Regions from separate parts of the Alteromonas sp. ABH4_456 genome, predicted to be linked through region 1. Evidence: riboswitches for the same ligand, from Rfam matches in the RefSeq annotation. Region 1 holds a riboswitch; the other holds the start of a gene.

Region 1 (3,557 bases):
ACTGCGCTCAAAGGATCGGCGGTCAGAGAAGCCAAGGCGGGCGGCGGTGTCTTCCGTTTTTTCGCCACTGAGTAACCGGTGACATGACTGGTCATGAATGTACTCTTTGAGTAATGCGCTGAAGGAAATTGACTCTTGCCTTAACTGGCGACGAAAAGCGGACTCCGTCTGACCGAGTTGCGTCGCTACCCATTCCGAACGGATCCGTGCCGGGCTCGGGGCTTTGAGAAATGCTTCTTTAACCTGCTGTTTTAACGGCAAATCATTGCTGGTGTCGAGGTTTCCCGCCAGCATTTTTTTAATCGACTGAGAATAGTAAAACGACGCCTGTGTACACCACTTATTATCAAAAAACAGGCTTACAACGACTCCCTCATGTCTGATATCACCGCTGCTGACCGGCCTTAATAAGCTGACCGGTTGTTCGCCTGATGGCGGTAAGGTGACCGTGGTGAAGTCGAATTTTCTGCCGGCGAGGTGACGGCACAAAGCGAGGAGGAAATAACAGCGGAATTCGGTAAGAACAGGATGTGATGATGGCTGAAACCGGAGACAGGTTTCATTTCCGTCAGTTTTTACGGTCAATGCTGCACTGTTGCCCAGAATATAGTGGTAGTGTTTCCCCAGTACATGGAGTGCGTCATCAATATGCTTACTGGCCGTGAGATACACCACCAGATTACTCATTTTGTTGAAATCAAGATAGCCAATCAGGGAGCGGCCAATTGTCTCATTTTCACTGGCAGGACAAAGAGAGTGAAGAATAGACGCCAGTCCGTCATCGTCCATTTTCTCATTTTCTATTTGTGTGATGCTTTCGAGCATCGTTGTGTCATATTCGTTATCAAGTCCGTTATCCCTTCTCAGACTCAATAAAGCGCGGATGACTGCCGACCAGAAAAAACCGTGATACTGCACGTTTGCTCCCAATACCGGATCCCTTCAGTCAAGGATATAAGAATTACCTGTGCCTTGACAGAAAAAGGGTGAATTTTGTGTTGGTACAAATTTGTACCGGATTTCGTTCAGAAGTGTCCTGTTTTACTTGCGGGCCTCTCCCTATCATTACAACCGTCGACTCATTGGTGGAAACGTCACTTCCACAGAGTAGATTCGCCAAACCTGTCGTGAGGCAGGGACGGAAAGCCACGGGTCTTATACCGCCATAAGACAGCCGGGTTGCAGTGAAGTTGTTTAACTATTTTCAGGCACACACTGCTCAAGGAACATAAATGAAATTTAGCATCAAAACTGCAGCCCTGCTAACCGGCTTCTGTGCGGCATTCACGGCTAACGCCAACATTATCAGCAGCTACGATATCGACTTCGCTGCCCAGACTTTGACTGCACACCAACAAAGTGGCACGTCTAACTACGGAACCTGGACAAATAATGGCAGCGTACTGAACCTGCGTGAAAACAGCTGGTTCACACTAAACCTGGATGATGCTTTCGGGATCCAGAGCCTGGATTTAGACAATTCTGCTTCAGATATTTTGTTGTCATTTGAATTTCGTATGACGCCGGGCAACAACAATACTAATGCAAACCCTTACTCTGAGATTGGCGGGATCTGGCTGGCAGATTTCTCTGCCGGTGAACAGAATAACGATGCCAGCCGCACGTTTGCTCTGGGTGGCACACAGAATTTCGGTCTGGATGACTTTACTTATACCAGCGAACCAGCCTGGGAGACCTTCTCTATTACTCTGGATGATTACATGTCAGGACTTATTACCGACATCGTATTCATTAACGATTGTGATGCAGCCAGTGGTTGCGGAGATATGAAGGTTCGCTTCCGGAATGCCTCTATTACAGAAGTCAGTGAGCCAACCGCCATGTCACTGATCCTTCTGGGAATAGGGTTTATGGGATGGCGCACAAGACGCCAGAATCAGAAGGTCGCCTGACCTTCATTGCCCGCCACGTCACATCGCGGGCTTTTTTATTGCTTTTTCGGGGCTGCCGGCAACTTGACTAAGTCACTGAAGTTGTTAGACTGCCCTCGCTTAATTTGCGGACTCCGTAATAAGCATTAGGCCAAGGGGTGCCGTCTTTACGGCTGAGATCCATTCCATGGGAACCCTTAAACCTGATCCGGATAATACCGGCGTAGGGATGGTGATAAAAGCAATCTGAAAACCTCAATACCTGCCGTAAAGCCGGATCTTTTTGATGACTAAAGAGATCCTAATGAAAAAAAACGCAATTCTTCTCGCACTACTTGCACTGCCTGCTTTTGCTGATGACACAGCAGACATCGAACGTATTACCGTCAGCGGTGATTTCCGCACAGCGACTCTCGATCAACTCAGTGCCAGCGCTTCTGTGTTATCAGGCAACCGCCTGGACAGCCGTCAGGCTACCTATATCGACAATGTATTAAGTATTGCGCCGAATGTTAATTTTGCGGCCGGAGCATCCCGCGGACGTTTTATTCAGATCCGGGGGATTGGTGAGCGCAGCCAGTTTGCTGAACCGATTAATCCTTCAGTCAGCTTCCTGGTCGACGATTTTGATTTCTCCGGTCTTGCTGCAGCAGGTGTACTTTTTGATACACAGCAGGTAGAAGTTTACCGGGGACCGCAGGCGACAGTCTTCGGAACCGGTGCCCTGGCTGGTGCGGTTAAGATTGTCAGCAATGCCCCCTCAGAAGAGAGTGACAGTCATTTTGAATTGTCTGTGGGAAACACATCTTTCTTCCGCGCTGAAGGTGCCCATGGCGGACAAGCGTCTGATTCTCTGGCCTGGCGTGCTGCGTTTGTGCACAACAGCAGTGACGGTTTTATTGAAAATGACTTTTTGGGTGCCGACGATACCAATGGGATTCATGAGAATGCAGTAAGGCTGGGCACACTGTGGGATGTGACTGACAAAACATCCGTTGCGGTGGATTTACGCTGGTACGATATCAATAACGGTTATGATGCTTTCTCACTGGATAACAACCGTCACACCTTGTCGGATGAACCCGGCTTTGATGAGCAGGAAACTAAAGCGGTCAGCGCACATATCAATCATGAAACTGCCGGAGGTTTGCTGGAAATCATTGCGACTATGGCCGGTCATGATATCGCTTACGGCTACGACGAAGACTGGACCTACACCGGTTTCCACCCTTGGGGCTATACGTCCTTTGATGCATATTACCGGGATGTTTCCCAACAATCTGCCGAGGTGCGTTTTACTTCTGCAGAAGATAAAAAAATCTTCAATGACACTACGACCTGGGTTATCGGCGGCCGCATCAATCAGAGTGAACAGGATTTACTGCGTCAGTATACTTATGCTGACGGCGACTTTATCAGTACTTTCGAACCGCAGACAACAGCGGTTTACGGTCAGCTTGATACTCAGCTGACTCCGTCTTTATTGCTGACGTCCGCGCTGCGTGTTGAAAATTACGCCTATGATTATGCAGATAATGCGCAGGTGGTGTACGACGATGACACGACCATGACCGGCGGCAAACTGGCACTGACCTGGGATATGGGAGGGGACTACCTGTATGCCAGCGTATCCAGAGGCTACAAAGGTGCCGGCATTAACTATGA
Region 2 (3,557 bases), on a different contig from region 1:
CCATATCATTACGGTTAGCGTTGCGGCACACCGCCAGAAATTCTTCGCCACCCCAGCGGATAAGCAAATCTGTCTGCCTGAATACTTCTTTTAAGATACCGGTAAATTGTACGAGGAAGCGGTCACCGGCAAGGTGACCGTATTCATCATTGATTTGCTTAAAGTGGTCTATATCAATTAAAAAGCAGAGTAAGTCATGATTCGGCGGAAAGGTCTCATCATTAAGACTGGCGTAGTGATGTTGCACCCGGCTAATCTCACCCGGCAACTGGGCTGAGAGGAAGTTTCGGTTATACAAACCAGTGAGCGCATCACGCATGCTGACCTGCTCCAGCGCATGATAAGCTTCTTCCAGCTGTTGATTTTTCTGCTCCAGCTCAGTGGTCCGGTTGCGGACTTCCAGTGCCAGCCGCTGATTTTGCCGGTACTGGTTATAACGGCTCCACAGCAAAAAAAGAAACAGCAAGAGGGACACCAGGCTACCCAGCGATAACATACTTTCCAGGTTATGCTGACGCACCTGAGCCAGTTCAACAGTGCGGTTTTTCTCCTGAATCTCGAAATCCCTTGCCTGACGTTCCATCTCCACTTTGGCTTTCAGCTTCTCAAAGTAGATCGCTTGCTCCGTGTCCATCTGGTGTTCCAACCTGGCGATGGTTTCGTCAACAGAGTTGAAAAAGGCCGGAGGCAGTACGTCCAGACGGGGGGCGATGTCATTATCGGCAGTCTGGTGAGCAATAAACCGGGCGACGGTGGTTTCCCGGCTGGGGGGGGCAACCTGCAAATCTTCCTGTCTGACCGTCCCCTGGGCACTAAGCAGCGAGGGAAATAATCCAAGCAGTGTAATCAAACTGCCTGACAGATAACTTTTCATCTTCATCCTGTTCAGAAAAAGTAAAACCGGGGAGCACAGTGACACCGTGCTCCCGTTATTGCGTATTGGCGCGCTTTGCATTCCATGCAAACGCCTGCACCCGGCCGCCACCTTGTGGTATGTCTGTCAGGGTGTTTTATTTGTCAGTAAAGGCCTGATGTCTTCACTGCTTTGATTTTCTATCCATATTCTGATGAGTCTGGAACGGCAGATCCCTGTTTCTGCCGACAACTTTCCAAGCTTCTCAATTGCGTCTTCAGATAATGTAAATGTAGCACGTCGCATGGGACCGCAAGGCGTAATGTTGTCTTTGTTAGCAGAGTCCGTTGCCGGATAGACCTGCCTGATAACATGTTTACCTGCTGCGTAGGCCAGTGCGTCGTCAATAAATTCATCAACGCTCACCGGCTCAACAGGTTTAGCTGACGGCGTGGATTTTTTGAGGCTGCACAGACTCATAAGATTTCCCCTCTCTCCGCGACAGAAGTTCTTCAATAATATTGCGAATTTCTGCTGATGCTTTTCCGTCCGGCTCACTTTCCATGACTGACTGGCCAGACTCTTCAGAATCGTCATACATATTGCGGCTGTATGTCACTGAGTCCAGTACCGGTACTTCAAATGAACGACAGACATCTTTTGCTTCCAGGATCCTGCTGCCCAGCGAAGGCAGAGAAGGGCACTGGGTAATCACAAAAGCAGCATTCATGTCGGGATTCACCATTTTGCAGGTTGAAAGAATATCTTCCATATGGGGAACCGTTTTCAGATCCCGCCGTTTGGGACGTAACGGAATAAGAATGTGGTCAGCCACTGCCATCGAGGAGCGCAGCGCAAGGTTATCCTGTCCGCCACAGTCAATGACTACGTAATCGTAGTGCTCGCGCAGGCTCAGTAATTCGTTGCGGATCTTGCCGTACAACTGCACGCAGTTAATCGACGGCAATTTATCATTAGCTTTGCGTTCCTGAATCCAGTCTGAAGTAGTGCGCTGCGGATCGCAGTCGACCATCAGTACACTGGCATTTTTTTCAGTTCTCAGATAAACAGCGATATTTTGTGCAAGGCAGCTTTTGCCACTGCCGCCTTTCTCGCCACCAACCAAAACGATCATCGTTCGTTCCTCAACTTTTGATCCGTCATCACGGATAAACGGTTAACGAATGTGACTGAAAAAGTGAACATGAGCCGGATTAAGGACTATGCTTGTTCGGTAACCCCGCTATCATTATCTGTAATCAGATGGCAGACCGGAGGCTTTGCGTCACGGGCTTTCGCACCGCTTTGCCTTTTTCAACAGTACATTTTCGGGTAAGCGGCGGGGATGCCATGGCTTACCGGTAATCAGGATACTAGTTAAAACAAACGGTGTGCGCCGCATGCCTCTCGATATTTAAGAATAAAAAAATATACCTGTCAGACCAGGTGGCCGGTGGCGACAAACGGGCTGCAGGACTTGGAAATCCGCGGTTCGCCCGTGTAAATCATTCTAATTAAAGTTATATCTGTTAATATGCCAACACATGGTGTTATTGAAAACTATACCCGCAAATAAGGAGAAGGGAGTGGTAAAAACATCCCTGTTGAGTTTGTTTCTGCTGGCTTTCAGCACAGTCAGTTTCGGGCAGAATAATGCAATGGATGAAGCGTTTGATTCATTCAGTCACTTGTATGAAGAGCGCTTCGGCCAGATCAGGGCATGCATGAACCCCACATTTCAGCGTTTCAGTGTGTGTTCTCCTGCTCTTCGCAACGATGGCAACGCGCCGTATATTCTGCATCACGGAAAACCTGTCGATACGGTGGTTGTTTTGCTTCACGGATTAAGCGATTCGCCGTTTTATATGTCTGGCATAGCACGGGCACTGCATGACAAAGGTTACAACGTTATTGTGCCTTTAAACGTAGGACATGGCCAACTGGATGCAAGCGATGAAATGAGCGACAGCAATCTGGCAGAACGCTGGGGTGCACACCTGAGTGACGTCATGGCGCTGGCACCGCAACTTGGTAAGCACGTTTATCTGGGCGGCTTTTCCACCGGCGGCGCGCTCTCTGTTCAGCATTATTTGCATCACCCTGACAACATTGACGGCCTGATGTTATTTTCCGGTGCTCTGGCACTCGACAGCGGCGTAGAGCGGTTATCCGGGATATGGGGAATTCAGTGGGTCGCCAGGTTTCTTGACGGTCACTATGAAACACAGGGGCCGAATCCGTATAAATATCCCACCATTGCCAGTTTTTCCGGACTTGAACTGATGGAAGTGATTGATGATGTGAGAGACCAGTTTGAACAGGGGAAAACTGTAGACGTACCTGTATTTGCCGCACATTCTCAGGCAGACACCACTACGCCCATTACCGGTATTGAAGATTTAATGTCGCGGGCAACCACGAAAACCAATACCTTTTTTATCATCGATGAGAGTTATAAATTATGCCATGCTGATGTGGTGGTGAATAGGAAAATGCTCAGTGATATGCATTTCGATAAATCCGGTGTGGATTTACGTGATCCCTGTGCGGCTCCCGGCGCTAATCCGCTTTTTCGCCAGATGATTATGATGCTGGGCAGCTTTATGGATGAAGCGGCACAGAAAGCCGGTTAATTGATTGACACAGTGCCCGGGATTGATTAATTTAACTCCATTATCGCTACGAACTAACATTGCAAACTGGT

What was found. Region 1 has a riboswitch for cyclic di-GMP ahead of ACXAG2_RS08780 (hypothetical protein). Riboswitches for the same ligand answer to the same signal wherever they lie in the genome.
Region 2: it holds a riboswitch for cyclic di-GMP, as region 1 does, so the genes downstream of both, ACXAG2_RS11295 (AAA family ATPase) here and ACXAG2_RS08780 (hypothetical protein) in region 1, are expected to answer to the same signal.

What each region holds. Positions count from the first base shown of each region.
Region 1 is NZ_JBSWXO010000004.1:288,602-292,158, forward strand. It holds gene ACXAG2_RS08775 (helix-turn-helix domain-containing protein) at 1-918, opposite strand, end outside; cyclic di-GMP riboswitch class I at 1,106-1,187, shown strand; gene ACXAG2_RS08780 (hypothetical protein) at 1,233-1,913, shown strand; TPP riboswitch at 2,037-2,139, shown strand; gene ACXAG2_RS08785 (TonB-dependent receptor) at 2,197-3,557, shown strand, end outside.
Region 2 is NZ_JBSWXO010000006.1:94,700-98,256, reverse strand. It holds gene ACXAG2_RS11305 (GGDEF domain-containing protein) at 1-874, opposite strand, end outside; gene ACXAG2_RS11300 (replication protein RepA) at 1,001-1,333, opposite strand; gene ACXAG2_RS11295 (AAA family ATPase) at 1,293-1,988, opposite strand; cyclic di-GMP riboswitch class I at 2,084-2,173, opposite strand; gene ACXAG2_RS11290 (alpha/beta hydrolase) at 2,440-3,486, shown strand.